DNA from 3 places in the Nocardia sp. NPDC004278 genome. Region 3 is predicted to be linked to each of the others. Evidence: riboswitches for the same ligand, from Rfam matches in the RefSeq annotation. Region 3 holds a riboswitch; each other region holds the start of a gene.

Region 1 (10,190 bases), on a different contig from region 3:
TGGACGCGCTTGGGGATCCGACGCGGCGGGCGATCTTCGAACGGCTCGGGAAGGGGCCGTGTGCGGTTGGCGAGTTGGCCGATGAGCTGCCGGTCAGTCGGCCCGCGGTTTCCCAGCATCTGAAGGTGCTGAAGGAGGCGGGGCTGGTGGTCGACCAGGCGGTGGGGACCAGGCGGGTGTATCGGCTGAACCCACAGGGAATCGACGGGCTTCGGGTGTACTTCACGCAGTTCTGGTCGACGGCCATGTCGGCCTTTCAGGACGAGGTGAACCGGCAGGCAGCCGACGCCTCGAGAATGGAGAAGCCATGACACAGCAGTTGAGCGATAAGGAAGTTCGGGTCGAACTCGTCGTCGATGCGCCGATCGAGAAGGCCTACGACGTGTTCACCATTGGGATCGACAGCTGGTGGCCGCGTGCGCACCACATCGGCAAAGGTGAACTGGCGCAGGAGGTTATCGAACCGCAGGAGGGCGGACGCTGCTTCGGCAGAGAGGCCGACGGCACCGAATGCCCTTGGGGCACGGTACTCGTCTGGGCTCCGCCGCGGCATTTCGCGTTCTCCTGGGAGATCGGCCTGGACTGGCAGCACGAGACGAATCCGGACCGCGCCAGCCGCGTCGATGTCACGTTCGAGTCGGTGACGCCCGAGCGCACCGCGGTCACCCTGGTGCACTCCGGCTTCGAGAACCACGGCGCGGGTTGGGAATCCATGCGCGACAGCGTGCAAAGCGAGGGCGGCTGGCCCGATCTGATCAACCTTTACGGCAAAGCGGTTGCCGCACAATAGAAGCGGTTACCGAGCCGCACCTGCAACGGGGTCGAGGTGCGGCTCGGCAGCCGTCAGTACGCGTCCAGCGGCGGGCAGGAGCAGACCAGATTGCGGTCACCGTAGGCGCCATCGATGCGACGCACGGCTGGCCACACCTTGCCGCGCGACGGATCAATACCGTGCGGATACACCGCGATCTCCCGGCTGTACGGGTGGTCCCACTCCCCGACCAGACAGGCCGCGGTATGCGGCGCACCCCGCAGCGGATTGTCATCCACCGGCCACACTCCCGCGGCGACCTGGTCGATCTCGGCCCGGATCGCGATCATCGCGCGAATGAATTCGTCTAGCTCCGCGAGGTTTTCACTTTCGGTGGGCTCCACCATCAGCGTGCCAGCGACCGGGAAGCTCATGGTCGGCGCGTGGAATCCATAGTCCGCCAGCCGCTTTGCCACATCATCCACGGTGACACCGGTCCGCTTGGTGATATCACGCAGGTCGAGAATGCACTCGTGCGCGACCATCGAGTTCTCGCCGGTATAGAGCACCGGGAAGTACTCGTTCAAGCGGCGCGCGATGTAATTGGCCGATGCGATGGCGGTCAACGTCGCCGTGCGCAGACCATCCGCACCCATCATCCGGATGTAGGCCCAGGTGATCGGCAGAATCGAGGCCGAACCGTAGCGGGCCGCCGACACCGCGTGCGAAGCCGACTCCAGCGGATCGCCCGGCAGGTACTTCGCCAAATGCGAACGCACCGCGACCGGGCCGACACCGGGACCGCCGCCGCCGTGCGGAATGCAGAAGGTCTTGTGCAGATTCAGATGGCTGACATCACCACCGAAGCGACCGGGACGGGCAAGGCCGACCAGCGCGTTCAGGTTCGCCCCGTCGACGTATACCTGGCCACCGGCGTCGTGCACCAGTGCGCACAGCTCGGCGACCTCGTGCTCGTAGACACCGTGCGTCGACGGGTAGGTGATCATGATGCAGGCCAGCCGCTCCGCGTGATCGGCGATCTTGGCGCGCAGATCATCCAGATCGACGTCGCCGTTCGCACGGCACTTCACGACCTCCACCCGCATGCCGACCATGGTCGCCGAGGCCGCGTTGGTGCCGTGCGCGCTGGAGGGAATCAGGCAGGTATCGCGGTGCGCGTCACCACGATCGAGGTGGTAGCGCCGAATCGCCAGCAGTCCGGCGTATTCACCCTGGCTGCCCGCATTCGGCTGCAGGCTCACCGAGTCGTAGCCGGTGATCGCGGACAGCCAGTTCTCCAGATCGGTGATCACCTTCAGCAGGCCGGGCGCATCCTCGACCGGCGCGTACGGATGCACGCGGGCGAAGCCGGGCCAGGTGATGGCCTCCATTTCCGCGGTCGCATTGAGCTTCATGGTGCAGGAACCGAGCGGAATCATGCTGCGGTCCAGCGCGATATCCTTATCGGAAAGCCGCCGCAGGTAGCGCAGCATCGCGGTTTCGGTGTGGTAGCTGGTGAATGCCGGGTGGGTGAGGAAGTCCGAGGTACGGGTCTCGACGGAGACCGCCGCCGCGGGCCCGTTCGCCTCGGAAGTCAGTGCGGTGCCGAAGGATTCGAGTACGGCGGCGACATGAGTCTCGGTGGTCGCCTCATCACAGGCGACACCGACGTGGTCCGCGTCGACCAGTCGCAGGTTGATACCGCTCGACTTCGCCTTCGCCACTACGGCTTCCGCGCCACTGGGCACCCGCACCAGCAGCGTATCGAAGTAATTGTCGTGCACCACGGCACCATCGAGTCCGGCCGCAATGGCCGCCGCCCGCCGATGCACGCGCCGGGCGATCTCGCGCAGTCCATCGGGTCCGTGATAGCTCGCGTACATCGCGGCCACAATCGCCAGCAGCACCTGCGCGGTACAAATATTTGAGGTCGCCTTCTCCCGGCGAATATGCTGCTCGCGGGTCTGCAGTGCGAGTCGATACGCCTGATGGCCATCGGCATCCACCGACACCCCGACGAGTCGACCCGGCAGCTGACGCGCATGCGCGGCGTGCACCGACAGATATCCGGCGTGCGGACCGCCGAACCCCATCGGCACACCGAAACGCTGTGTGGTGCCGAAACATACGTCCACACCCTGCTCCCCCGGCGGCGTGATCAGCGTCAACGCGAGCAGATCCGCGCCGACCGCGACCAACGCGCCCCGCTCGTGCGCCGCCTCGATCACCGGCCGCCAGTCCACGATCCGACCCGAAGCGCCCGGAACCTGAACCAGCACACCGAAGTACTCGCCATCGGGCAGTTCACCGCCGGACAGATCCGCCTCGACGATCTCGATTCCCAGCGGTTCGGCGCGGGTGTGCAGCACGGTCTTGGTCTGTGGGAACAGATCATCGGAGATCAGCAGGCGCGCGGAGGTGGACTTGCCAGCCCGGCGCAGCAGCGTCATCGCCTCGGCGGCGGCGGTGGCCTCGTCCAGCATGGACGCATTGGCCACCTCCATCCCGGTCAGATCCGAGACCATGGTCTGGAAGTTGAGCAGTGCCTCGAGCCGCCCCTGGCTGATCTCGGGCTGATACGGGGTATAGGCCGTGTACCAGGCGGGATTCTCCAGCAGGCTGCGTACCAGCACCGGCGGGGTCAACGTGTCGTAGTAGCCGAGCCCGATCATCGAGGTGGCGACGGTATTCGAATGCGCGAGCGCGGCCAGTTCGTCGAGCACTTCGTGCTCGGTCGCGGCGGGTGGCAGCACCTCGAGTCCGGAGCCGTCCAGAATGCTCGCGGGTAGTGCCGCGGTGGCGAGCTCGGCCAGCGAGCCGACGCCGACGACGTCCAGGATCCGGGCGAGTTCATCCCGGTCGGGTCCGATATGACGGTCGGCGAATGATCGAGTCACGACAAGCTCCCAAGGTCGGGCGGGTCGACCAACGGCGGTCGACGGATACCGGCCCTCCCCCTCTGTCGTGGAGCCTGAGAGATTCGGATGCCGCGACGCAGGTGCCGAGACCCCTTTCCCCATGGGCGGGCAACCGCCGCGTTGTGCGGAGTTGCCACTTTCCAGAGACGTCGAAGCCCGTACGGTCCCTTTTGCCTGAGAGATTGACGGGGAGGTGCTGCTCCTTCGGCGCCCGAACTCTTGTGAAGTCCGGAACTCTCCCGCACGGCGGCGACGCACCGTCAGTTTATGCCGCGCGCGCAACGAATGACGCCACCAGACCCCGGATGGGCGTGTAGCGCTCATCACTTCGGCCGGACAGACGAGTGCCCGCCGCCACAGCGACGGGCACTCGACAAATCGATCCCTAGCCGGTCTTCCGGTTCATCCGAGCCTTACGGCGGAAGGACAGCTCATCCTCCGGCCGCTCGCTCGCGCTGCCGCTCACGGCCCGCTCGGCCGGGAAGTTGGCGATGGCTCCGGTCAGTTCCCGCATGGCGCCGCTGACCGCGATTCCGAAGACGCCCTGCCCACCCTGCAGTAAATCGACTACCTCCTCGGGCGAGGTGCACTCGTACACCGAGGTCCCATCGGAGAACAACGTAATGCCCGCCAGATCCTGCACGCCGCGACTGCGCAGATGGTCGACGGCGATGCGAATGTTCTGCAACGAGATGCCCGCGTCCAATAGTCGCTTCACGATCTTCAAGACGAGAATGTCCTTGAACGAATACAGGCGCTGGCTGCCCGAACCCGCAGCCCCACGGATGGACGGAACGACCAATCCGGTGCGCGCCCAGTAATCGAGCTGCCGGTAGGTGATCCCGGCCACCTGGCACGCGCTCGGTACGCGGTAGCCCACCAAATCGTCGGGCACCGAATCATCCGGGAACAGGCCTGGCTGTACCACATCCTGCGATTGCTCTGCCACTGACCACTCCCTTGCTTCGCCGACGCCTAGCCTCATCGATGACCCGGCTCCGTCACGACCAACGACCGGCCGTAACGGACGTGGCCCAACTATCGAGATTACTCCCTGTGATTCTCCCGGGAGCGGCATCGTCGGACCAAACGCGACGCGCGGTAGGAGTCTCGACCTCTACTTCACCTCTAGAAGAAAGAGCTCGACCAACCGACCGCCCTGGCGCAGCGGCTCAGCTGTCGGTGGCCTTGAAGTCGTCCGGCGAAACGGATTCGAGGAACTCCTTGAACTTCTCCACCTCGTCCTCGCGCTCGTCCGGCATGACCAGCCCGGCCTCTTCGAGCACCGGCTCCTCGGCATAGATAGGACAACCCACCCGCAAGGCGATCGCTACCGAATCCGACGGCCGGGCCGAGATCCGCAGATCGTTGTCGAAGACCAGATCCGCGTAGAAGGTGCCCTCCTGCAGATCAACGATCCGCACTTCCTTGAGAGTGTGCCCGAGGTCGGCGATCAGGATCTTGATCAGATCGTGGGTCAGTGGACGGATCGGGGTCACCCCCTCTTGTTCGAGCACGATCGCGGTCGCCTCGGCCTGCCCGATCCAGATCGGCAGATACCGGTCTCCGGAAACCTCGCGGAGCAACAGCACGGGCTGGTTCTGTGGCTGCTCGACACGAATGCCGATAACGCGCATCTCACTCATCGCACTGCCTCCCAATGACTCGCCGGCCGCCCGGCATGACCGCTGCAGGGCTCGCCGTACTCACGAGTCTAAGCGAACCGCGAGGCGTCAAGCATTCCGTGTGCACAGCCGAAATCGGCGTGTTGCCCGTCTGGAACGCAAAGTGAAACCCGCCGGAAGCCTCAGCTGCCGAGCGAAGACCGCACCGAAGCCTTCACCAGACAGGTGTGCAGCGTCAGCGACAGCGCCGCGAGTTCGCGTACCGTCTCCTCCGCGCGGGCCCGCGCACCGGCGTCGCGGCTCTTGGCGATCGGGGCCGCAATCTGCGCCACCAGCGCGGCCTCACGATCCGCGGCCAGCTTGAACGCGCGCAAATGCCGTGCCTCCAGCCCGAATTCGGCCATCGCCTTGGCGGTCTTGGCCAGCGTCACCGCGTCCGCATCGAAAAATCCCGCGGCGCCCGGCGTGATCAGATTGGCTCGAACCAGGTCGGTAAGGAATTTCTCGTCGATCTCGGCCTGGGCGAGCAGATCCGCGCGGGTGAGTCGGATTTCGTGATCGAATCGCAGCTCGTCGGGCGAGATCTCACCGGGTACGACACCGAGTTTGCGCGGCGCCGCGGTCCGGGGCGCGGTATGCGCCGAAGGTGTTGCGGTGGGCGCGGAGTCGGGCAATGAATGCCCGGCCTCCGGCGCACCGCTGCGGCCGGAGTGCGCCCGGGCGCGGGCTTCCCGCACACCGAGCGTCGCCGCACCGCTGTCGATCGCTTCGAGCTGTTCCTTGATCACCTTCAAAGGCAGGTACTGATCGCGCTGTGCGGTCAGAACGAATCTGAGCCGTTCACAGTCCGCGATCGAGAACCTGCGATAACCCGACGGTGTGCGCTCGGGTCTGATCAGCCCCTCGGCCTCGAGGAAGCGAATCTTCGAAATGGTGATGTCCGGAAAGTCCGGTCGCAGCAGGTCCAGCACGGAGCCGATCGACATGCCTCCGCGAGCCCACTGCGCCGCGCCCGTCATAGCACCGAGTCTTTCATGACACAGCGTTCTTCCCTGTCAACACCGTCGACACGCATGATCCGTGCCGCAGGAGTCACAGGCTGCCCGCACCCGCCGATGACTCGTTCACCTGGGCCCGTGGTCCGGTGAGGAACACGAGGCGGAACTTGCCGATCTGTACCTCGTCACCGTTCTGCAGCTCCGAGGAGTCCACCGGCTCCCGGTTGACGTAGGTGCCGTTGAGGCTGCCCACATCGACCACCTGGAACGAATCGTCGTCCTGCCGGAACTCGGCGTGCCGACGGCTGACGGTGACGTCGTCCAGGAAGATGTCACTGTCGGGATGGCGCCCCGCCGACGTGGTCGGCTGATCGAGCAGGAAGCGCGAGCCCGCGTTCGGGCCTCGCTTGACGACCAAGAGGGCTGCACCGACGGGCAGACCCTCGACCCCTTGGACCGGCTGTTCGCCGGTCACCTCAGCGGAGCGCGACGCGTCGACCTCGTTCAGGAAATCCGCGCGGAAGACCGACGTCGTCTCGGCCGCGGTCTCCCCGTAACCCGGGTCTTTGTTCTCGCTCACCGTTTCTCTCCTCCTCGAACCTGATTATCCATGCAAGCAGGTGCTGCCTTTACCGCCACGACCTGGGGATCCTGACGCTAGAACACCGGCTGCCAAGCACCGGCACATCTGTTGGCTTTGACCGTACCCTGCCAGGGCGTACCCGTGCAGGTAGAACCGGGAAGGCTTGGTCAGCCCCCGATAACTCCTTGATAACCCGCGGCATCCAGCAGTGCACCGAGTGCCGCATCCGTGCTGGCCTCGTCGCTCAATTCGAGCTCGAAGATCCATCCGTCGCCGTAGGGATCACTGTTCAACGTTTCCGGCGTCGACGTCAGATCCTCGTTCACCGCAACGACTTTCGCGGCGAGCGGGGCGTAGATGTCGGAGACGCTCTTGGTCGACTCCACCTCGGCGATGCTGTCCGCCGCGGCCACGTCCTTGTCCACATCGGGCAGCTGCACGAACACAACGTCACCGAGTTGAGACTGGGCGTAGTCGGTGATACCCACCCGAACCCGGGTCGGGCCGACCCGCTGCACCCATTCGTGTTCCTCGGTGTAGCGCAGATCCTCGGGGGTCTGGGTCACAGGCCGTCCTTTCCTCGATCGGCAGATCGTTGTCGAGCGACCTGCGGGCAGTCGCCACTGATCGTTTCGAGCGACCCGCAACAGGTCGCTACGGGTGTACAAGGCAACTCTAATCGCTACTCACTGCGGTGTGGCACAGCCGGTATCGCTCGCGCGACGGCGAAAGCCTTCCATAGGTAGAGCACGCCGGTCCACACATACACCGCCGTGCCCCAGACCAGGAATGCCCCACCGAAGGCTCGGCCGAAACCTGCCAGCGCCCAGTCCATCTGACCGGCCAGCAGCCACGGCAGCGCGGACATCAAACCGAAGGTGGCCGCTTTGCCCAGGTAGATGACCTCCGGCGGGTCGAGCTCGCGGCGTTTGTACACCGAAAGAGTCAGCGCGAGGATCGCGTCCCGACCGATCAGGATCACCGCGACCCACCAGGGCAGCAGCCCGCGGATGACAAAGGCGGCCAGCGTGGTCACCAGGAACAGCCGATCCACGAACGGGTCGAGCAGCGCGCCGAGCCGCGAGGACTGGTCGAGCAGCCGGGCCAGCTTGCCGTCCAGGAAGTCGGTGACGCCGCTGGCCACCAGCAGTGCGAACGCCCAGCCGTCGGCCCGCACCACCAGCAGTAGCCACAGGAACAGTGGAACGCCGACCAGTCGCAGCACGCTCAGGACATTCGGGACGGTAAGGATGCGGTCGGCGAAGATACCGCCGACGGCCGGGTCGTCCGTATCGCCCGTGCCGGAGTCGGCGCGTCCGCCCGGTTCCGTCTTCCCCGATTCGGTTGTCACAGCCCCGTGCATACCGCACCGACCCCGGTTCACGCCATCCGGGCACGCCGGTTGCGGACAGTTTCGCGCACGGGCAGGCTGGTTTTTCGAGCGACCTGCAAGCAGTCGCCAGCAGCGCATTACGCCACACCTCAGCCGGTGACAGAATGAGTGTGAAACCATCTCATCTGGTTGTGAACAGGCTGTCGCACGGTTCAGAGAGGGAAACCATGCCCGCATTCGACTACGACGTGGTAGTGATCGGCTCCGGATTCGGCGGCAGCGTGAGCGCGCTGCGCCTCACCGAGAAGGGCTACCGGGTCGGCGTACTCGAGGCGGGTCGCCGCTGGCCCGCCGAGGATATTCCGAAGACGAATTGGAATGTGCGCAAATCGATCTGGGCCCCGCGGCTCGGTCTGACCGGACCGCAGCGGATCAGCATCCTCGGCAAATGCGCGGTCTTCTCCGGCGCTGGCGTCGGCGGTGGTTCGCTCATCTACGGCAACACCCTCTACGAGCCGCTGCCGAACTTCTACACCGATAAGCAGTGGGCTCATATCACCGACTGGAGGGCCGAACTCGCGCCGTACTACGACCAGGCCCAACGCATGCTCGGGGTGGCGCCGAATCCGCGGATGACACCGGCCGATGAGGTGATCAAGGAGATCGCCGACGATCTGGGTGTCGGCAATACCTTCCACCCGACCAATGTCGGTGTGTTCTTCAACGAGGCCGATCCCGGCACCGAGGTCGATGACCCGTACTTCGGCGGCGCTGGCCCGCGGCGGCGCGGCTGCGTGCATTGCGCGCAATGTTTCACCGGCTGCCCGAACAATGCCAAGAACACCACCACGACGAACTACCTCTACCTGGCCGAAAAGGCCGGGGCCGAAGTGCATCCGCTGACCACCGCGACCGCGGTGCAGCCGCTGTCCGGTGGCGGCTACGCGGTCGAGACCGAGCGCTCGGATCGCTGGGTCCGCAAGCAGCGCAAGACCTTTACCGCCGAGCAGGTGGTATTCGCCGGTGCCGCGCTCGGCACCCAGAAGCTGCTGCACAAGATGCGCGATGAGGCCGTGCTGCCCAACCTGTCGCCGCGCCTTGGTGAACTCACCCGCAGCAACTCCGAGGCGATTCTCAATGTGGTGAGCCGCTCACGCAGCGATTTCGCCGAGGGCATCGCGATCACCTCCTCCATCCATCCGGAGGCCGATACCCATATCGAGGTATGCCATTACGGCAAGGGGCAGAACGCACTGTTCCCGATGTCGGTGCCGATCGTGGACGGCGGCGCATTCCGATTCCTGCGTTTCCTGCTGGCGATCGTGTTGCATCCGCTGGTATTCCTGCGCAGCCTCAATGCCCGCCACGCCTCGGAGAAGTCGGTGATCCTGCTGGTCATGCAGTCGCTGGACAATTCGCTGACCTCCTACCGCAGGCGCGGGAAGTTGAAGACCGAACAGGGCACCGGCGAACCGAATCCGACCTGGATTCCGCTGGCCCACGATATCGGCCGCCGATTCGGCGCCAAGGTCAACGGCGATACCCACGGCCTGATCATGGATGTGCTGAACATCCCGGCCACCGCGCATTACATCGGTGGCTGCGTGATCGGCGCGGGTCCCGAGGCCGGTGTCGTCGACCCGTATCAGCGGGTATTCGGGCACCCGGGGCTGCATATTGCCGACGGTTCCGCGGTCACGGCGAACCTCGGGGTCAATCCGTCGCTGACCATCACCGCACAGGCCGAGCGCGCGCTGGCGTTCTGGCCCAATAAGAACGACGCCGATCCGCGTCCGGAACTCGGTTCGCAGTACCGGCGGATCTCCCCCGTCGCGCCGAAACATCCCGCGGTGCCAGCGGCCGCACCCGGTGCGTTGCGGTTGCCGATCACGCCCGCTGATCCGGTCGTCCCCGCGACCTGACCAAGCTGACGCGCGCGGAGGGCCGCGAACACGCCGCGCCGCAGGTGCGGCAAAATGTCA
Region 2 (10,190 bases), on a different contig from region 3:
GTGACGGTCTTGATCTCCTCGCCGAACGCCTCCCGTGCCGCGGCCTCGGTCAGGCCGACCGACGCCACCTCGGGGTGTGAGTACGTCACGCGGGGGATGCCGGTCTCGTTGATCGGGTCGGGGCTCAGGCCCGCGATCTCCTCGGCGACGAAGATGCCCTGCTGGAATCCGCGGTGGGCCAACTGGAGTCCGGGCACGATGTCGCCGACCGCGTACACGTTCGGCAGCGTGGTGCGCAGTCGCTCGTCGGTGGTGACGAAGCCGCGGTCGAGGACGATGCCCGCCTCCTCGTAGCCCGTCGCCGCGGTGTTCGGACCTCGACCCACCGCAACCAGCACGACGTCGGCATCGAGGACGTCGCCGGACCCGAGGATGACGCGCACGCCGGCCTCGTCCCGCGCCACCTCGGTCACCCGGGCGCCCGTCTTGGCGGTGATCTTGCGCCGCCGGAAGGCCCGTTCGAGGTACTTCGAGAGGGCCTCGTCCTCGTTCGGGACCAACCGCGGCAGCGCCTCGACGATCGTCACCGAGGCGCCGAAGGACGCCCAGACACTGGCGAACTCGACACCGATGACGCCGCCGCCGAGGATTACGGCCTTGGCGGGGACCTCGGGCAGGGTCAGGGCCTGGTCGCTGGTGATCACTCGGCCGCCGATGCTGATCCCGGGCAGCGACTTGGGGTGCGACCCGGTCGCGAGGATCACGTCGGTGCCGGTGATCAACTCGCCGTCGACCTCGACGCCGTTCGGTGCAACGAACCGGCCGCGGCCGTTGACCACGCGGATGCCGTACGAATCGATCAGGCCCTGCAGGCCCTTGTGTAACCGGGTGACGATGGTGTCCTTGTAGCTGAGCACCTTCTCGGCGTCGATGCCGCCGAACGACACATCGACGCCGAATTGCGAAGCGGTGCGGGCGTTGTCGGCCACCTCGGCGGCATGCAGTAACGCCTTGGTGGGAATGCACCCGCGGTGCAGGCAGGTGCCACCGAGCTCGTTCTCCTCGACGAGGATGACCGAGCGGCCGAGTTCGGCCGAGCGGATGGCGGCGGCGTACCCGCCGGAACCGCCGCCGAGAACGACCACGTCTGCGGATCGTGAGGTCATGTGAATACTCCTGGTGTGGAATGTGAAAGCTGTGTGGCTGAAGGCATTTCGTGGATCTACCGGGAATCGGCGGCGGCCATCACCTCGGGTTCTACGCCGGTGCCCGGGCTCTGCCGGCGAATCTGGCGCACCGTTTCGGCATACAGCCAGGAGCCGCCGTCCGGTAGATCGTCGCGAGCGACGCCGGTCACCGTTGCGTACCGGAGGCCCATCGCGCTGACCGACTCGGCGACCCGTCGCGGCTCGTCGAGGTCGAGGTCGGCGGGTTTGCCCGTGTCGATCTGGCAGAAGTCGCAACGCCGCGTGCACTGGTCGCCGCCGATGAGGAAGGTCGCCTCGCGGTCCTCCCAGCACTCGAAGATGTTGGGGCACCCCGCCTCCTGGCAGACGGTGTGCAGGTGCTCGCGTTCGACGAGGGCGGCGAGCGCTCGGTATTCGGGTCCGGTGTGCATCCGCACCTTCATCCACGGCGGCTTGCGTTCGACCGGAGTCCGGTCGGTGCGAACCTCGAGCCGAAGCAGTCGACGCCCGTCCGGGGCGAGGGGGGAGGGGTGGGGTGAGGCGCTGATGGGAACTCCTTCGATAGCCGGAGCCGGCGAGAGCTCGCTGGAAGGATCCGGCTGCTGTGCGGCGACGCGAAGTCGCCGGTGATGTCAGACCCGCACATTCATGGCCGAGCAGCGCTCGCAGGAAGCGGTGTCAGCAGGGGGAAGAGGAGGCAGGCCCTCGATACCTTTGCGGGACTTGGTATCTGGACGCCGAATGCTCGGTGTGTGCGGTCACAGCTGAGCGAGTTCCCGACCGAGGATGCCAAACGCTGATGCGTTTTGGCAAGGGGGATCGGCGGTCGAGTGGTCCCGAGAGGTCGGTGGCAGACAAACCTCGGGGGAGTGTGTACTGTTCTGCAAGTCACAACTGAAGACGCCGATGACGCGCAGCGGGAGAACCTCCGAGTTTCAGACTTCTGAACTCCGAGGCGCCGTAGGAGCAACTTCCTCCCCGGGAATCTCTCAGGCCCAAGTACCGCAGCGCCGAGGCAACTCTGGAGAACAGGAACGGCCGCAGGCCGGTACTTACCGAAGGTGAAGAGCAACGCCCTAGCGCGGCAATGCCCAAACTCTCAGGTTTCAGGACAGAGCGGGGAGGTGCCCCCTAGTCGATGTCCGGTGCGGTCCGGACAGAGCGAAACCGGAGTCACCTCGTGTCAGCTGAAACCCGCATTGCCCCCAATGGTGGGCCCTCTACCAGCGACTTTCCCTCGCGTCATATCGGTCCCGACGCCTCGGCAGCACAGCACATGCTCGCAGCACTCGGCTACCAGACGCTCGATGAGCTCATCGACGCCGTGGTGCCGGACCAGATCCGCAGCGAGCAGGCCATGGACCTGCCGGCGGCCCGGAGCGAGCCGCAGGTCCTGGCCGACCTGCGTGCCCTCGCCGACCGCAATCAGACCCGTATCCAGATGATCGGTCTCGGCTACCACGACACCGTCACACCTGCGGTTTTGCGGCGAAACCTGCTCGAATCGCCGGCCTGGTACACCGCCTACACGCCCTATCAGCCGGAGATCTCCCAGGGTCGGCTCGAGGCGTTGCTGACCTTCCAGACGTTGATCGAGGATCTCACCGCGCTCCCCGTGGCTGGGGCCTCCCTGCTGGACGAGGCCACCGCCGTGATGGAGGCCGTGCTGCTCATGCGGCGGGCGAACAAGTCCAAGTCCGCCGCGAACCGGGTGATCGTCGACGCGGACTGCCTGCCGCAGACCCTCGCGGTCGTCCAGGGGCGTGCCAAGTCGGTCGGCATCGAGGTGCTGATCGCGGATCTCTCCAGTGAATTGCCGGACGACGACGCATTCGGTGTGGTGTTCCAGGCGCCGGGCGCGAGCGGCGCCGTGCGCGACCTGTCACCGCTGATCGCGGCCGCGGGCGAGCGCGGGGCACTGACCACGGTGGCCGCTGACCTGCTCTCGTTGACGATCTTGACGCCGCCCGGAGAACAGGGCGCCGACATCGCGGTCGGATCCGCGCAGCGCTTCGGCGTGCCACTGTTCTTCGGCGGCCCGCACGCCGGCTACATGGCCGTGCGCACCGGGCTCGAGCGCATGCTCCCGGGCCGCCTGGTCGGGGTCTCCGTCGACGTCGACGGACAGCCCGCCTACCGGCTCGCGCTGCAGACCCGCGAACAGCACATCCGCCGCGACAAGGCGACCAGCAACATCTGCACCGCGCAGGCACTGCTCGCCAACGTGGCCGCCATGTACGCGGCCTACCACGGTCCGGAGGGTCTGCGCGTCATCGCAACCCGCGTCCACCGCCAGGCCGTGACGATTGCCGAGAGCCTGCGGGCGGCCGGCCACCAGATCGTGCACGACCGCTTCTTCGACACCGTGCAGGTCCGGGTGCCGGGTCAGGCAAGGGAGTTCGTCGCCACCGCCGATCGCTACGGCATCAACTTGCGCCTGGTGGACGACGACCACGTCGGCATCTCCTGCAACGAGTGCACCACCGACGACGTGGTGCGTCGCGTCGTGGCCGCCTTCGGCGCGATGGTGACGGCAACGCCGACCGCGGTCGCCGGGCTGCCGACCCAGCTCGAACGCACCTCGAAGTTCTTGCAGCACCCCGTGTTCCACGAGCACCGTTCGGAAACCGCGATGCTGCGGTTCCTTCGGAAGCTCTCGGACAAGGACCTCGCCCTGGACCGCACCATGATCCCGCTGGGGTCGTGCACGATGAAGCTGAACTCCGCGGTGGAGATGGAGCCCATCAGCTGGCCCGGATTCGCCGGCATCCACCCCTACGCGCCCTCCGAGCAGACCGGCGGGTACCTGGAGCTGATCGGCGACCTCGAGCGGTGGCTCGGGGAGATCACCGGATACGATCGAGTCTCGTTGCAGCCCAACGCCGGATCTCAGGGCGAGCTGGCCGGACTATTGGCGATCCACAGATACCACGAGTCCCGCGGCGAGAGCGGCCGCAACATCTGTCTCATCCCGCAATCCGCACATGGAACGAACGCTGCCTCGGCGGTCCTGGCCGGGATGCAGGTGGTCGTGGTGGCCACCGCGGCCAACGGCAACATCGACATCGACGATCTGCGCACCAAGATTGCGGTCCACGAGGGCAAGGTCGCCGCGATCATGCTCACCTACCCGTCCACTCACGGCGTATACGAGAACGACGTGCGCACGGTCTGCGACCTGGTGCACCAGGCCGGCGGTCAGGTGTACATCGACGGCGCGAACCTCAACGCGCTGGTCGGCCTGGCCCAGCCGGGCAAATTCGGTGGCGACGTCTCACATCTGAACCTGCACAAGACCTTCTGCATCCCGCACGGCGGCGGCGGACCCGGCGTCGGACCGGTCGCGGTGCGCGCGCATCTCGCCCCGTTCCTGCCCGGGGACCCACTCGGCGGCGGCGACGGAGGAGCGCCGGTCTCGGCCGCGAACTACGGCTCGGCCGGTATCTTGCCGATCACCTGGGCATACCTCGCGCTGATGGGCCCGGACGGCCTGACCGGCGCCACCAAGACCGCGGTGCTGGCGGCCAACTACGTCGCGAAGTCGCTCGACGCGCATTTCCCGGTGCTCTACACCGGACCGTCGGGTCTGGTGGCGCACGAGTGCATCCTCGACCTGCGCGCCATCACCAAGGAGACGGGTGTCACCGCCGAGGACGTGGCAAAGCGACTGATCGACTACGGATTCCACGCGCCGACCCTGTCCTTCCCGGTGACCGGCACCCTGATGGTCGAACCGACGGAGTCGGAGGATCTGGCCGAGCTGGACCGGTTCATCGAGGCGATGGTCGCGATCCGGCAGGAGATCGACCTGGTCAGCGACGGGGTGTGGCCGCTGGAGCGCAGCCCGCTGCGCCAGGCGCCGCACACTGCGGAGCAGGTCACTGCCGATGAGTGGACCCTGCCCTACCCCCGCCACATGGCCGCCTTCCCCGTCGCCTCCCTGCGCGCCGCGAAGTACTGGCCACCGGTACGTCGGATCGACGGGGTACACGGGGACCGCAACCTCGTCTGCTCCTGCCCGGCGCCCGAGGCCTTTGAAACCCCGACCAACCACAACGACACCGGCACCTCGGCGAACGCCGACATCCGCGAGGAGGCTTTCGCATGAGCGAGCGTAGCGAGCGAGCATCCGACACAGCCACCGGCTCGAGCACCGTTTCGTCCGTCTCGACATCCCCTGTATCTCCGCTGCTCGAAGAGCACGCCGACCTCGAAGCAAGCTTCACCGACTTCGCCGGCTGGCAGATGCCACTCAAGTACGGCAGCGAGCTCAGCGAGCATCGGGCCGTGCGCAGCACTGCCGGGCTCTTCGACCTTTCGCACATGGGCGAGATCGCGATCACCGGCCCCGCCGCCGGTGCGCTGCTCGACTACGCGCTTGTCGGCGAACTCTCCAAGATCGGCATCGGGCGGGCCAAGTACTCGCTGCTGTGCAACGCCGACGGCGGAGTGATCGACGACCTGGTCGTCTATCGGCTCGCCGACGAGCACTTCCTGGTCGTGGCCAACGCGTCCAACGCACCGACCGTGGCACGTGAACTCGTCTCGCGCGGTGCGGGATTCGATGCCGAGGTCGACGACCAGTCGGCGCGGACCGCGCTGATCGCCGTGCAGGGTCCGGCCGCCCAGGACATCGTGCAGGCACTGGTGCCGGACGAGCAGGTCGCAGTCGTGGCGGACCTGAGGTACTACGCGGTCACCCCCGCGTCGGTCGCCGGCATCGACGTGCTGCTCGCCCGCACCGGGTACACCGGCGAGGACGGCTTCGAGCTGTATGTGCCCAACGAGCAGGCGGTGCAGCTGTGGCGGGCACTGCTCGACGCGACCGCGGACCGTGGCGGTGCGCCGGCCGGTCTCGCCTGCCGCGACACCCTGCGGCTCGAGGCGGGCATGGCGCTTTACGGTCACGAGCTGACCCTGGACACCAACCCCTACGAGGCCGGACTCGGCAAGGTGGTTCGGTTGGGCAAGGAATTCGTGGGACGCGGTGCGCTGCAGGAACTTTCGGAGCGGCCCATCGAGCGGGTGCTGGTGGGGCTGAAGGGCACCAGCCGACGAGCGGCCCGCGCCGACTACACCGTGTACGACGCGGCGGGCGAGACGGCAGTCGGTGTCGTCACCTCTGGTGCGCTCTCGCCGACCCTCGGCTACCCGGTCGCGCTCGCCTTCGTAGATGCGGCTCTGCAGGAGTCCGGGACGGAGCTGACCGTCGACGTCCGCGGCAAGAAGGAACCCTTCGTAGTCACCCCCTCGCCCTTCTATCGCCGCTCCTGAAGCCGGAGCGCTCGAACACGCAGCGCCCGAACACCATTGACCTACCCAGTCACCAACGACAACCCTCGAGAAGGTACAACCATGTCCTCATCCGATCTGCCCGCCGACCGCAGCTACACCGACGACCACGAGTGGGTGGCCATCGCACCTGGAGCCGACCTCCCCGACTACCCCGTCCGAGTCGGCATCACCTCGATCGCCGTCAACTCGCTCGGCGAACTTGTCTTCGTGGACCTGCCCGAGGTCGGCGCCACCATAGTCGCCGGCGAGAGCTGCGGTGAGGTCGAGTCCACCAAGACCGTCTCCGAGCTGTACCCGCCGGTCAGCGGCCGTGTGACCCTGGTCAACAGCGCCGTTGTCGACGACCCGAGTCTGGTCACCGCCGACCCCTACGGGGAGGGTTGGCTGTTCGCCGTGCAGCCCTCCGCCGCCGGTGACCTGCTGACCGCCGCCCAGTACGCGGAGAAGAACGGAGTCGTGGCATGAGCGTCCTGGACCAGACCCTCCTGGATTTCGACCCTGAAGTCGCCGCACTCATCGGTAGGGAACTCGAGCGTCAGCGCACCGGGCTCGAGATGATCGCCTCCGAGAACCACGCTCCGATTGCCGTCATGCAGGCGCAGGGTTCGGTGCTGACCAACAAGTACGCCGAGGGCTACCCGGGGCGCCGGTACTACGGCGGGTGCGAGCACGTCGACGGGATCGAGCAGCTCGCCATCGAGCGAATCAAGGCACTCTTCGGCGCGAAGTTCGCCAACGTGCAGCCGCACTCCGGAGCCACGGCGAATGCGTCGGTGATGCACGCGCTGATAAAGCCGGGCGATACCATCCTCGGCCTGTCCCTCGCCGACGGTGGACACCTCACGCACGGCATGCGGCTGAACTTCTCCGGGAAGCTGTACAACGTTGCGGCGTACGGGGTCTCGGAACGCGACTACCTCATCGACATGGACGAGGTGGCTCGGGCGGCACGCGAGCACAAGCCGCAGCTGATCATCGCCGGCTGGTCGGCCTACCCCCGGCATCTGGACTTCGCCCGCTTCCGCGAGATCGCGGACGAGGTCGGCGCCTACCTGATGGTGGACATGGCCCACTTCGCCGGGCTCGTCGCGGCCGGGCTGCACCCGTCACCGGTCCCGCACGCGCACGTGGTCACCTCGACGACCCACAAGACGCTCGGCGGACCGCGTGGCGGCATCATCCTCACCAACGAGGCCGACATCGCGAAGAAGATCAACTCGGCGGTGTTCCCCGGCCAGCAGGGTGGGCCGCTCGAGCACGTCATCGCAGGCAAGGCGACCGCATTCAAGATGGCGGCCCAGCCCGAGTTCGCCGAGCGGCAGCAGCGTTGCCTCGACGGCGCCAAGCTCCTAGCGGAGCGGTTGAGTCGACCGGACGTGAAGGGCGCCGGCATCTCCGTGCTGACCGGCGGGACCGACGTGCACCTGGTTCTGGTCGACCTGCGGGACGCGCAGATCGACGGCCAGCAGGCGGAGGATCGCCTCGACGCGATCGGAATCACGGTCAATCGCAACGCGGTGCCGTTCGATCCGCGTCCGCCGATGGTGACCTCGGGGCTGCGAATCGGCACGCCGGCCCTGGCTGCCAGGGGTTTCGACGCCGGGGACTTCGAGAAGGTCGCCGACCTCATCGCCCAGGCGTTGATCGCGGCGCCGGAGGCGGACGTGTCGGCGCTGGCGACCGACGTGCGCACACTCGCCGACAAGTACCCCCTCTACCCGGAGCTGTAGCGCATGGCTGCGCTGTCCGTCGCGGCCCTTACATCCGCTTCTCGCTGCGCTGCGGCATCCGCTGTGATGATCCGGAAGGTCCTCGACTCATGACCATCAGCGTGTTCGACCTCTTCACAGTCGGCATCGGTCCGTCCAGTTCACACACCGTCGGCCCGATGCGGGCGGGCGGGAGGTTCGCCGAGGCCCTCGCTTCCCTCGGTGTGCTCGATGCCGTCGCCCGTGTCCGCGTCGACCTCTACGGATCGCTCGCGGCCACCGGCGCCGGCCACGGCACCTTCTCCGCAATCCTGCTCGGGCTGGAGGGGTACCGGCCGGAGACCATCGAGACACGGGAGAAGGACCGTCGCCTCGCGACGTTGCGGGAGACCCGTCGGATCATGCTGGGCGGCGTCCGGGAGATCGATCTCGCCGAAGACGAGATCGTGCTGCATCCGTTGACCGTTCGGGACTTTCATCCGAACGCGATGACCGTCGCCGCGACCGACGCCGGCGGGCAGGAAGTGCTGCGGGAAACCTACTACTCCATCGGCGGCGGCTTCGTGGTCACCGAGTTCGAGACGGAGGCGCCGGCGCAGGCGAACCCGTCGGCGCTCTCGTTCGGTTCCGCGAAGGAGTTGCTGGAGATCACTGAGCGCCACGGGATCTCGATCGGCGAGGTGATGCTCGAGCACGAACGTGCGGCCCGGCCCGAGTCCGAGGTGCGCACCCGGTTGCTGCACATCAGGGACGTGCTGGTGGAGTGCTTCGAGCTAGGTATTTCGCGGGTGGGTTACCTGCCGGGTGGACTGCGCGTGCGGCGCCGCGCCCGCGACTGGTACGAACGTCTACGTCGCGAGGATCCCAACCGGGACCCCGCCTTTGCCGAGGACTGGGTCAACCTGGTGGCCCTGGCGGTCAACGAGGAGAACGCCTCCGGGGGACGGATCGTCACCGCTCCCACGAACGGTGCGGCCGGGATCATTCCTGCGGTGTTGCACTACGCCACCCACTACACGCCCATGGGCAAGTCCGATCCGGACGGCACGGCTATTCGTTTCCTGCTGGCGGCGGGTGCGGTCGGGTCCCTCTACAAGGAGCGCGCCTCGATTTCGGGCGCCGAGGTCGGGTGCCAGGGTGAGGTTGGGTCCGCCGCCTCGATGGCGGCGGCGGGGCTCGCGGAGATCCTCGGCGGCACGCCGGCGCAGGTGGAGAATGCCGCGGAGATCGCCATGGAGCACAGCCTGGGCCTGACGTGCGACCCCATCGGCGGGCTCGTCCAGATCCCGTGCATCGAACGGAACGCGATCTCGGCGGGCAAGGCCATAAATGCCGCCCGAATGGCGTTGCGCGGGGACGGAACTCATCATGTCAGCCTCGACCAGGTGATCGAGACGATGCGCGCGACCGGGCTGGACATGAGCTCGAAGTACAAGGAGACGTCGATGGGCGGGCTCGCCGTCAACGTCTCGGTCAACGTCGTCGAATGCTGATCGGGGGCGTCCTCGGCAGCGCGTGGGCGCTGCTGCGGCATCGGCCCGCTCATCTGGCACGCGAGGCCGAGTTCCGGGCCGACCTCGATGCGGCAAAACAGGATTGACGCAGAAGCGCCGAGCGCCTGTTCGGGACGCAGCCCGCGGGTAGTCTGGAGAACACTCAGCAGGCAGTGACACAGGTGTTCGAGGAGAGAGCGTGCCGTGGCTGATGCGGATCCACCGGCGACCGAGGCGGACCTCGCCGGATTCGATCCGATCGAGGTAGTTGCCGCTGAATTGAGCGCGGCCGGATTCGAGGATTCGCACGAGGTCGGCCGCGGCGGCTTCGGCGTCGTGCTTCGGTGTCGGCAGGGTGCCCTCGGCCGAACGGTCGCGGTCAAAGTGCTGTCGGCGTCCCTCGACCGCGAGAATCGAGAACGCTTCCTGCGCGAGGAATACGCGATGGGCACGCTCTCCGGGCACCCGAACATCGTCGCGGTCTACGAGGTGGGAGTCACCGTCGGCGGCCGGCCCTTTATCGTGATGCCGTTCTGCGGCGCAGGCTCGCTGGAGGCGAGAATCCA
Region 3 (10,190 bases):
TGACGGGACCGGTCAATACGACTACGCGACCAATGCGGTCGTGCTCGGCACCGTGATGATCGTATTCACCACGGCCGTCAACGCTTTCGGTGTGCGTCTGATGGCGATGATCAACAGTGCCGGCGTGTTCATCGAACTGATCGCCGCGGTACTGATCGCGATCATCCTGGCGGCCAACTGGACTCGCGGCCCGCAGGTGTTCTTCTCGACCCACGGCTACGGTGCGGCCGAATCCGGTGGTTACCTCAGCGCGTTCCTGGTGGCCACGCTCGCCTCCGGCTATGTGATGTACGGCTTCGATACGGCGAGTTCACTGGGTGAGGAGACGGTGGAGCCACGGCGCACCGCGCCCAAGGCGATCCTGCGTGCCGTGCTCGCGTCGTTCGTCATCGGCGGGGCCATCCTGGTTTTCGCGGTGATGGCGGCGCCCGATCTCGATGATCCGCAGATCGGAAGCTCCAGCGGTGGTCTGCAATACATTGTCGAACAGGTGATGTGGGGTCCGCTCGGCACGATCTTCCTGTGTTGCATCGTGATCGCGGTGACGGTCTGTTCGCTGGCGGTGCACACCGCCGCCATCCGGCTGGCCTTCGCCATGGCCCGCGATAACGCGCTGCCGTTCGGCGACAAGCTCGCCCGGGTGCATCCGAAGACCCAGACCCCGGTGGTTCCGGCGGTGCTGATCGGTGTGCTCGCGGCGCTCATCCTGGTGATCAATATCGGTCAGCCGAAGATCTTCACGGTGCTGACCTCGATTGCGATCATCATGATCTACCTGGCCTACCTCATGGTGACGGGTCCGATGCTGAAGAAGCGGTTCCAGGGGCAGTGGCCGCCGAAGGATCTGCAGGCCGGCGGCTACTTCTCGATGGGTCGGTGGGGGATCGTCGTGAATATCGTTGCCGTGGTGTGGGGTATCGCGATGGCGTTGAACCTGGCCTGGCCGCGCGAGGCCGTCTACGGCAATCCCTGGTACAACACCTGGGGCGCATTCGTCTACATCGGTGCGATCCTCGGGGCCGGGCTGCTGTGGTATCTGGTCAAGGGCCGCAAGAGTATCGGGACATTGGCCTCGCATGCGGCGCAGGTGCGTTCCGATGTCTGACACGGTCTTCGACTACGTGATCGCGGGCGGCGGGACTGCTGGCTGCGTACTCGCCGCGCGGCTCAGCGAAAACCCGGATGTGACTGTGTGTTTGGTGGAGGCCGGTCCCACCGACGTCGGCGATCGCAATATCCTCGAACTCGCGCAGTGGATGCACCTGCTCGATTCCGGTTACGACTGGGACTATCCGGTCGAGCCGCAGGAACGCGGCAACAGCTATCTGCGCCATGCCAGGGCGAAGGTGCTCGGAGGGTGTTCCTCGCACAATTCGTGCATCGCGTTCTGGCCGCCCGCCGAGGGGCTGGACGAGTGGGCGGCGATGGGCGCCAAAGGCTGGGGTGCGGCCGAGGTGCTGCCCTATGTCGCGCGGTTGGAGAACAATCACGCGCCGGGGGAGCAGCACGGTCGCAGCGGGCCGGTGCGGCTGCGGGATATCCCGCCGAATGATCCGTGTGGGGTCGCCGTCCTCGAAGCCGCGGCGCTGGCCGGACTGCCGACCGTCGAATTCAACCGTGGCACAACGGTGCGCAACGGGGCCGGATGGTTCCAGATCAATGCGAGCGAGGACGGGACACGGATGTCGTCGTCGCACGCCTATCTGCATCCGATTCTCGGTTCGCGGCCCAATCTTGTAGTGCGCACGGGATGTTGGGTCAGTGAGATCCTGTTCGACGAGGCACGCAACGCAACTGGTGTGCGCTATCAGCGGCCCGATCTCACCGGCTACGACACCGCCTCCGCACGGCGCGAGGTCATCGTGACCGCCGGAGCGATCGATACGCCGAAATTATTGCTGCTGTCCGGCATCGGGCCCGCCGACCACCTGCGGGAAATCGGGGTGCCGGTGCGGGTCGACGCGCCGGGTGTCGGCTCGAATCTGGACGACCACGTCGAAGGTCTGGTGTTCTGGGAAGCCGCGCAACCCATGATCGCCACCTCCACCCAGTGGTGGGAGATCGGGGTATTCGCCACCTCGGACGAATCGCTTCGCGTGCCCGACATCATGATGCATTACGGCAGCGTGCCGTTCGATATGAACACGCTGCGGCACGGCTACCCGACCACCGATAACGGCTTCTGTCTGACACCCAATGTCACCCAGGGGCGTTCGCGCGGCACGGTCCGATTGCGCACCCGCGACTTCCGCGATCGGCCGAAGGTCGACCCGCGGTACTTCACCGATCCGGACGGCCACGACGAACGCACCATGCTCGCCGGCGTCCGGCTGGCACGCGAGATCGCCGAGCAGGCGCCGTTGCGGAAGTGGATCGCGCGAGAACTCGCACCCGGCCCGGAGGCGGTCACCGACGACGAGCTGCTGGACTACATTCGCGCCACCCACAACACCGTCTACCACCCGGCGGCAACGGCGCGGATGGGTGCGCCCGACGATCCGATGGCGGTGCTCGATCCGGAGCTCCGGGTCAAGGGCGTCTCCCGACTGCGGGTAGTCGACGCTTCGGCGATGCCGAAATTGCCCGCCGTCAACCCCAACATTACTGTCATGGCCATGGCAGAGAAGTGCGCGGACCTGATCAGGGAAACCTGAGTCCGGGGTGCCGGAGGGCGAGCTAGCGGCGTTTCTGGGTGACCACGCGCCGTTCCAATCGATGACGCCGCCCGAGCTGGACAAGCTCGCGGCGGCTTCGTCGTTGCACGAGTTCGCCGTCGGCGAGGTGATCGCCGACTACTCGACGCAGGTGCCCGATGACGTCTGGATGCTGTGGACGGGTGCCGTCACGCTGCAGGGCACCGGCACCGACCCCACGAGTCGGCGGCGCTCGGGTTCCGTCGTTCAGGCGGGGGACGCTGGCGGGGGCGACGACGGTGGCGCGACGATCGACACCGTCGAGTCCGGCGGCATCTTCGGCTACGTGCCGCTGCTGACCGGTGGCAGTGCCGAATTCGTCGCGCGGGCAACCGAACCCAGTGTGCTGATCCGGCTGCCCGGCGTACTGGTCCGGGAGCAGTTCGCCCAACCGGACGGACTCGCCTTCCTCGCCTCGTCGGCGTGGAAGACGGTATCGGGCAATCGGACCCCGGTGGCATCCGTGCTGGGTAACCGCCCGGTCGGTGAACTGGTTTCCGGCACAGTGGTTTTCGTGACACCGGACACCGGTGTTCGGGAGGCCGTTGTCCGGATGACCGAGCAGCGCGTCTCCGCCGTGCTGATCCGGTTGCAGGACGGCGAACTCGGCATCTTCACCGATCGCGATCTGCGCACGAGGGTGGTGGCGGCCGGACTTCCGGTCGACGTGCCGATCTCCCGGGTGATGAGCGCACCGGCCCGTCGAGTCACCGCCGATCTGACCGCCGAGACCGTGCTCATGGAGATGCTCGAATGCGGGCTACGGCATATGCCGGTGCTCTCGCGACGGGGCGAGGTGCTCGGCGTGCTCGAGGACGCGGACCTGCTCGCGGCATCGGCGCGCCAGAGTTTCGTGTTGCGTCGCTCGATCGGGGCGGCCACGGATGCGGCCCAGTTGCAGCGGGCCGCGCGCGAGATCACGGCGACGGTGGTCGACCTGTTCCGCAATGGCACCAAGGCCTCGGCGACCAGCGGGATCCTCTCGGTCGTCATCGACTCGGTGGTCCGCAAGGCGCTCGAGCTGGCATTGGCGGAGTTCGCGGATGCACCGGGTGACGGATTCGCCTGGTTGATCCTCGGCAGCGTCGCGCGCCGGGAGGCCATGCCGTCATCGGATGTCGACAGCGCGCTCTCGTGGTCCGACGAATTATCCTCGGCCAGTGGGCAATTGCGCGCTGTCGCGGCGCGCGTGCACGCGATTCTCGATGCCTGCGGGCTACCCGCGGACAGTAATGGGGCCATCGCCGCGAAGCCGAAGTTCGCCAGGTCGCGCACCGAATGGGCGCGGGCCGCCGAGGGCTGGCTCGACGATCCGCTGCAGGATCGGGGGCTGATCCTGTCGTCGCTGCTCATCGACGGGCGGGTGGTGTGGGGCGACGCCGCGCTGCATACCGTGCCAGCGGCGTTCGGGCGGATGCGGGCCGAACACCCGAATGCGCTGCGGCTGCAACTGCTGGACGCGTTATCGGGACGGGTGCGGACACGGTCGCTGCGCGATGTGCTGTCCCGGCGCGGCGGCACCTTCGATCTGAAGAACCATGCGCTGGCGCCGATCGTCAACCTGGCGCGCTGGGGTGGGCTGGCGGCGGGCGTGACCTCGGCGTCCACCCCGGTGCGATTGGCGGCGGCGGCGAGTGCCGGTGCGCTCACCGATCGGGATGTCACCATGCTGACCGAGGTCTTCGTCATGTTGCAGCGCCTGCGGATGGTGCATCAGGTCGAGCAGTTGTCGGCTGGGCACAGTCCCGGCGATATTGTCATGATGTCGGAACTCTCGCCGTTGAATCGGAGCCTGCTCAACGACGCCCTGCGCGAAATCGCGGCGGTGCAACGACGGGTCGGCAGCATGGGAGCCACAACCACCTAGAATGGCGATTGTCATGGCGAAACAAGGTGTCGAGGACAACGGGCGGACGGCCGCGGTGCAGTCCGTCGACCGAGCGCTGCTGGTCATGGAGATCATTGCCAAGCTCGGGCAGGCGGGCGTCACGGAGATCGCCGCCGAACTCGGCGTCCACAAATCTACCGTTTCGCGGTTGATCGCCGTGCTGGAATCGCGGGGATACGTCGAGCAACTGTCCGAGCGCGGCAAGTATCGGCTCGGTTTCTCGATCGTTCGGCTCGCCGGATCCACCAGTGCCCAGGTCGATCTCGTCGGACAGAGTCAGAGCGCCTGCAACGCGCTGGCGATCGAGGCCGGTGAGACGACCAATCTCGCTGTGCTGGACGGTAGTCGGATCATCAATATCGCCGAGGCACACGGGCCGGGTTCGATCGCGTTGCGATCCTGGGTCGGTCAGAGTTGTCCGGCGCACGCCACCTCCAGCGGCAAGGTACTGCTCGCGGATCTGGAGCCGGGGGAGATGCGCAAGCGCGTCGGCGCCAAACTCGAGGCATTCACCGCCAATACGCTGACCAGGGTCGCCGACCTCGCCGCACAACTCGTCGCGGTGCGCGAGAACGGCTGGGCCGATGTACGCGAGGAACTGGAGATCGGGTTGAACGCCGTCGCCGCGCCGGTCTACGACAGCACCGGTGCCGTCGTTGCGGCACTGAGCGTTTCCGGTCCGGCCTACCGCCTGAGTCCGGACCGCTTCGCCGACGTCGCCCAACTGACCATCGCCAGCGCCGCCGATATCAGCCGCCGCCTCGGTTACCTGCGCTGACCTCCCCCGCCGGGTGGGATCGAAATCTGTCTGATCTCGGTTGCCTTCCCGTGTTGACATGGGGGTGGGATGGCCCAATACTGAGTTGCGTATAGAGCTTCGTGTTGCGTTCTACGCAACTTGCTTCTTGCGAAACCGAATATCCGCCGTTCGACGTGCAGCGGGAGATCTCCACACCGTATGTGGAAGCCGAAGGAGCAACACCTCCCGGGAATCTCTCAGGCCCCAGTACCGCTGCGCTCAGGCAACTCTGGAAAGCAGTGCACGCGCACTCGCCGACGGGGCAAACGCACCGACCGGGTGCGTGAATCTCTCAGGCCATTGGACAGAGCGGGAGGAGCTACCTACGCGCACGCGTCGACGAAAGGCTCCTCATGGCCGACTCCGCTATCCGAACCGAACTCGATGCCACACTGCGCGAATTCGACCCGCTCGTCGCCGAATTGGTGGACCGGGAGGTCGACCGTCAGCAGCGCGGGCTGGAGATGATCGCATCGGAGAACTACGCGCCGCTCGCGGTGATGCAGGCGCAGGGATCGGTGCTGACCAATAAGTACGCCGAAGGATATCCGGGGCGTCGCTACTACGGCGGGTGCGAGCATATCGACCAGATCGAGTCGCTGGCGATCGAGCGACTGCGCGGGCTCTTCGGCGCCGAATACGTGAACGTGCAACCGCATTCGGGGGCGCAGGCGAATGCGGCGGCAATGCACGCGGTGCTGCGGCCCGGTGACGGCATCCTCGGGCTGGCGCTGGATCACGGCGGTCATCTGACGCACGGGATGAAGATCAACTTCTCCGGGCGGCTCTATGACGTCGCGGCCTATCACGTTCGGGCCGAGGACCATCTCATCGATATGGACGAGGTGCGCAGGCTCGCCCACGAGCACCGGCCGAAGCTGATCGTGGCGGGGTGGTCCGCGTACCCGCGCCATCTCGATTTCGCCGAATTCCGCCGCATCGCAGATGAAGTCGGCGCGTATTTGATGGTGGATATGGCGCACTTCGCCGGTCTGGTCGCGGCCGGGCTGCATCCCTCGCCGGTGCCGCACGCGCATATCGTCACCTCGACAACCCACAAGACGCTCGGCGGACCCCGTGGCGGATTCATTCTCGCGGTCGAGGAATTGGCCAAGAAGCTGGGTTCGGCGGTCTTTCCCGGACAGCAGGGCGGGCCGCTCGAGCATGTGATCGCGGCCAAGGCCGTCGCGTTCAAAATGGCAAGCGAACCGGTGTTTCGGGAACGTCAGGAGCGCACTCTCGCCGGTGCGCGCCTGCTCGCCGAACGGTTGCTCGCCACGGACTGCCGGGCGGCGGGCATCAATGTCGTCAGCGGCGGCACCGATGTGCACCTGGTGCTCGTCGATCTGCGTGATTCCGAACTCGACGGTCAGCAGGGGGAGGATCTGCTGCACGACATCGGCATCACGGTGAACCGCAATGCCGTTCCGTTCGATCCACGCCCGCCGATGGTCAGCTCGGGACTGCGGATCGGTACGCCAGCGCTGGCCACCCGCGGGTTCGATATCGAGGCGTTCACCGAGGTCGCCGATATCATCGCGGTGGCGCTGCTGCGGGGGCAGTCCATCGCCGAATCAACCGAGCGCGTCGATGCGCTGGTACGCCGGTTTCCGCTGTACCCGGGTCTGCGCGGTACGGCATGACGGTCAGCATTTTCGATCTGTTCCGGGTCGGCATCGGGCCGTCGAGTTCGCATACGGTGGGACCGATGCGGGCGGCGGCGCGGTTCATCGATCGGCTGAAATCCGATGGGGTGCTGCACAATACGGCTGCCGTACGGGTGCAGTTGTATGGATCGCTCGGCGCGACCGGGCGCGGGCACGGCAGTATCGAGGCGGTCGTCACCGGATTGTCGGGGGAACGACCCGAGGTGGTCGAGCCGAAGGTGGTGGCGCGCACCACATCCGACGTGCGCGCCACCGGCATGCTGCACCTGGGCGGCGTGCACCCGATCGGCTTCCTCATCGAGGAGGACATCGAACTGCTCGGGCGGACCAAACTCGCCTTCCACAGCAATGGCATGCTGTTCCGCGCTCTCGACGATGTCGGATGCGTGCTCGCTGAACGCCAGTTCTATTCCGTCGGAGGTGGTTTCGTCCTCGACGAGGACGAGATCGCTGGACCGGCCGAGGTCGTGGCCGTGCCGCAGCCATTCTGTTCGGGGCGCGACCTGCTCGCTCTCGCGGCGTGCCAGCCGATCAGCGCCATTGTGCTGGCGAACGAAATGTCTTGGCGCAGTGCGGATCACATCCGTGCCGAGCTGCTCGATATCTGGGCCGTCATGCAGGATTGCGTCCGACGTGGCATGACCACGCGCGGTGTCCTGCCCGGCGCGCTCAGTGTGCGGCGGCGGGCAGCGGCACTGCACGATCGCCTGATGTTCGAAGCCGATGAAACAGATCCGCTGCGTGCGATGGAATGGGTCACCTTGTTCGCGATGGCTGTCAACGAGGAGAACGCGGCGGGCGGACGCGTCGTCACCGCACCGACCAATGGCGCGGCCGGCATCATTCCCGCTGTGCTGCACTATATTCAGCGGTTCGTCACCGACAGCGCGGACGCCGTGATCGAATTCCTGCTGACCGCAGGGGCGATCGGCCAGCTGATCAAGGAGAACGCCTCCATCTCCGGCGCCGAAGTCGGCTGCCAAGGCGAGGTCGGTGCGGCTTGTGCCATGGCCGCCGCCGGACTCGCCGCCGTACTCGGCGGCACCCCGGCCCAGATCGAGAACGCCGCCGAAATCGGCATCGAGCACAACCTCGGCCTTACCTGCGACCCGATCGGCGGCCTCGTCCAGATCCCCTGCATCGAACGCAACGGCGTCGCCGCTGTCAAGGCCATCACCGCCGCCCGAATGGCCGTTCGCGGCGACGGCATCCACCACGTCTCCCTCGACCAGGCCATCCGAACCATGCGCGCAACCGGTGCCGACATGCTCGACAAGTACAAGGAGACCTCCCAGGGCGGCCTCGCGGTCGCCGTCGTCGAATGCTGAGGCCGCAGCGATCGTCGGGCAGAACTGTGGGCGGCGTCGATCAGTGGTCGCGGGGCGCATAATCGTCCAGAAGGCTGAGATCCACTCATATCCGAGCCCGGGAGAATGGCCGTGGACTACTACGATCTCGGAACTTATGCGCGGCCGGTGACGACGGCGTCGGCTGCCGCGCAGCGGTGGTTCGATCGCGGGCTGATCTGGACGTATGCCTTCAACCATGAGGAGGCGGTGCAGTGCTTCGAGCGGGCTGCACAGCTGGATCCGGGGTGCGCTATGGCCGCCTGGGGGGTGGCATATGCGCTGGGGCCGAATTACAACAAGCCGTGGGAGTTCTTCGACGCTACGGAGTTGGCCGATACGGTCGCGCGGACCCATGACGCCGCCCGCAAGGCCGCCGAACTCGGGGGCTCGCAGGTCGAGCGTGCGCTGATCGATGCATTGGCCGCGCGGTATCCGGCGAAGGTGCCCGATGGGGATGGGTCGGTCTGGAATGCCGAGTATGCCGCGGCCATGCGCGGCGTCTACCAGCGGTTTCCGGATGATCTCGAGGTCGCGACGCTGTTCGCCGACGCGCTGATGAATCAGACGCCGTGGGCGCTGTGGGATCAGCGCAGTGGTGCGCCCGCCGACGGGGCGGCCACGCTCGAGGCCAAGGCCGTGCTGGAGCGGGCGTTGCGGACCGCCGAGGGGCGCGGGCATCCGGGCGTGCTGCATCTATACATCCATTTGATGGAGATGTCGCCGACGCCGGAAGCCGCGCTGATGGTGGCGGATCGGCTGCGTGGTCTGGTGCCCGATGCGGGTCATCTCGAGCACATGCCGTCGCATCTGGATGTGCTCTGTGGTGACTACCGTGCGGTGGTAGCCGCCAATTCGGCCGCGATCGCCGCGGACGAGAAGTATGTCCGGCTGGCGGGGGAGATCAACTTCTACACTCTCTACCGCGCGCACAATTATCACTTCAAAATCTATGGCGCGATGTTCCTCGGGCAGTCTCGGGTGGCGCTGGAAACCGTTGCGCAGCTGGAGAATTCCATTCCGGAGGAGCTGCTGCGGGTGCAGTCGCCGCCGATGGCGGATTGGCTGGAGGGCTTCCTGTCGATGCGGGTCCACACGTTCATCCGGTTCGGGAAATGGGCCGAGATCATCGATCTGGCGCTGCCGAAAGATCAAGAGCTGTACTGCGTCACCGTCGCGATGCTGCATTACGCCAAGGGCGTCGCCTACGCCGCGACCAACCGCGTCGCCGAGGCCGATGAGCAGCAGCGCCACTTCCTCGCCGCGGTCGACCGGGTTCCCGAATCCCGGACCCTTTTCAACAACACCTGCCGCGATATCCTCGCCATTGCCGCGGCCATGCTCGACGGTGAACTCCAGTACCGAAAGGGCAATTACGACAGCGCTTTCGAAGCCCTGCGCCGCGGCATCGACCTCGACGACAATCTGCCCTACGACGAACCGTGGGGCTGGATGCAGCCGACTCGGCACGCCTACGCTGCGCTACTGCTCGAACAGGGCCGCATTGCCGAGGCCGAGGCCGTCTACCGAGCCGATCTCGGGCTCGATGACACCCTGCCGCGCGCCTGCCAACATCCGGGCAATGTCTGGAGTCTGCACGGCTATCACGAATGCCTGGTGCGCCTCGGCAAGGCCGGGGAGGCCCGAATCATCGCCCAGCAGTTGAAATTGGCCACGGCCGTGGCGGATGTGCCGATCGATGCCTCGTGCTTCTGCCGATTGTCCGCGATCGGTCACGTGGATACGCGCTGCTGCGGTGCGCACGAGTGAGTCAGGAGATATCGCCGAGCCCATTGC

Evidence for each region. A riboswitch is a leader RNA that binds a small molecule or an ion and turns the genes downstream of it on or off. The one in region 3 is predicted to bind glycine.
Region 1: linked by a shared signal. The riboswitch ahead of gcvP (aminomethyl-transferring glycine dehydrogenase) and the one ahead of ACWEO2_RS16320 (serine hydroxymethyltransferase) in region 3 are both predicted to bind glycine.
Region 2: linked by a shared signal. The riboswitch ahead of gcvP (aminomethyl-transferring glycine dehydrogenase) and the one ahead of ACWEO2_RS16320 (serine hydroxymethyltransferase) in region 3 are both predicted to bind glycine.

Annotation. Positions count from the first base shown of each region.
Region 1 covers NZ_JBSGEQ010000001.1:60,334-70,523, reverse strand. The annotation lists gene ACWEO2_RS00315 (ArsR/SmtB family transcription factor) at 1-311, shown strand, start outside; gene ACWEO2_RS00310 (SRPBCC family protein) at 308-790, shown strand; gene gcvP (aminomethyl-transferring glycine dehydrogenase) at 844-3,648, opposite strand; glycine riboswitch at 3,821-3,921, opposite strand; gene ACWEO2_RS00300 (MerR family transcriptional regulator) at 4,055-4,654, opposite strand; gene ACWEO2_RS00295 (bifunctional nuclease family protein) at 4,842-5,315, opposite strand; gene ftsR (transcriptional regulator FtsR) at 5,477-6,313, opposite strand; gene odhI (oxoglutarate dehydrogenase inhibitor Odhl) at 6,387-6,872, opposite strand; gene gcvH (glycine cleavage system protein GcvH) at 7,043-7,441, opposite strand; gene ACWEO2_RS00275 (CDP-alcohol phosphatidyltransferase family protein) at 7,558-8,142, opposite strand; gene ACWEO2_RS00270 (GMC oxidoreductase) at 8,436-10,130, shown strand.
Region 2 covers NZ_JBSGEQ010000025.1:26,172-36,361, reverse strand. The annotation lists gene lpdA (dihydrolipoyl dehydrogenase) at 1-1,106, opposite strand, end outside; partial or broken gene ACWEO2_RS30980 (radical SAM protein) at 1,196-1,675, opposite strand; glycine riboswitch at 2,035-2,142, shown strand; gene gcvP (aminomethyl-transferring glycine dehydrogenase) at 2,266-5,235, shown strand; gene gcvT (glycine cleavage system aminomethyltransferase GcvT) at 5,232-6,401, shown strand; gene gcvH (glycine cleavage system protein GcvH) at 6,483-6,887, shown strand; gene glyA (serine hydroxymethyltransferase) at 6,884-8,152, shown strand; gene ACWEO2_RS30955 (L-serine ammonia-lyase) at 8,242-9,624, shown strand; gene ACWEO2_RS30950 (protein kinase domain-containing protein) at 9,829-10,190, shown strand, end outside.
Region 3 covers NZ_JBSGEQ010000009.1:99,752-109,941, reverse strand. The annotation lists gene ACWEO2_RS16340 (APC family permease) at 1-1,105, shown strand, start outside; gene ACWEO2_RS16335 (GMC family oxidoreductase) at 1,098-2,654, shown strand; gene ACWEO2_RS16330 (putative nucleotidyltransferase substrate binding domain-containing protein) at 2,716-4,560, shown strand; gene ACWEO2_RS16325 (IclR family transcriptional regulator) at 4,574-5,359, shown strand; glycine riboswitch at 5,511-5,603, shown strand; glycine riboswitch at 5,604-5,698, shown strand; gene ACWEO2_RS16320 (serine hydroxymethyltransferase) at 5,734-7,023, shown strand; gene ACWEO2_RS16315 (L-serine ammonia-lyase) at 7,020-8,375, shown strand; gene ACWEO2_RS16310 (tetratricopeptide repeat protein) at 8,481-10,163, shown strand; gene ACWEO2_RS16305 (alpha/beta hydrolase) at 10,165-10,190, opposite strand, start outside.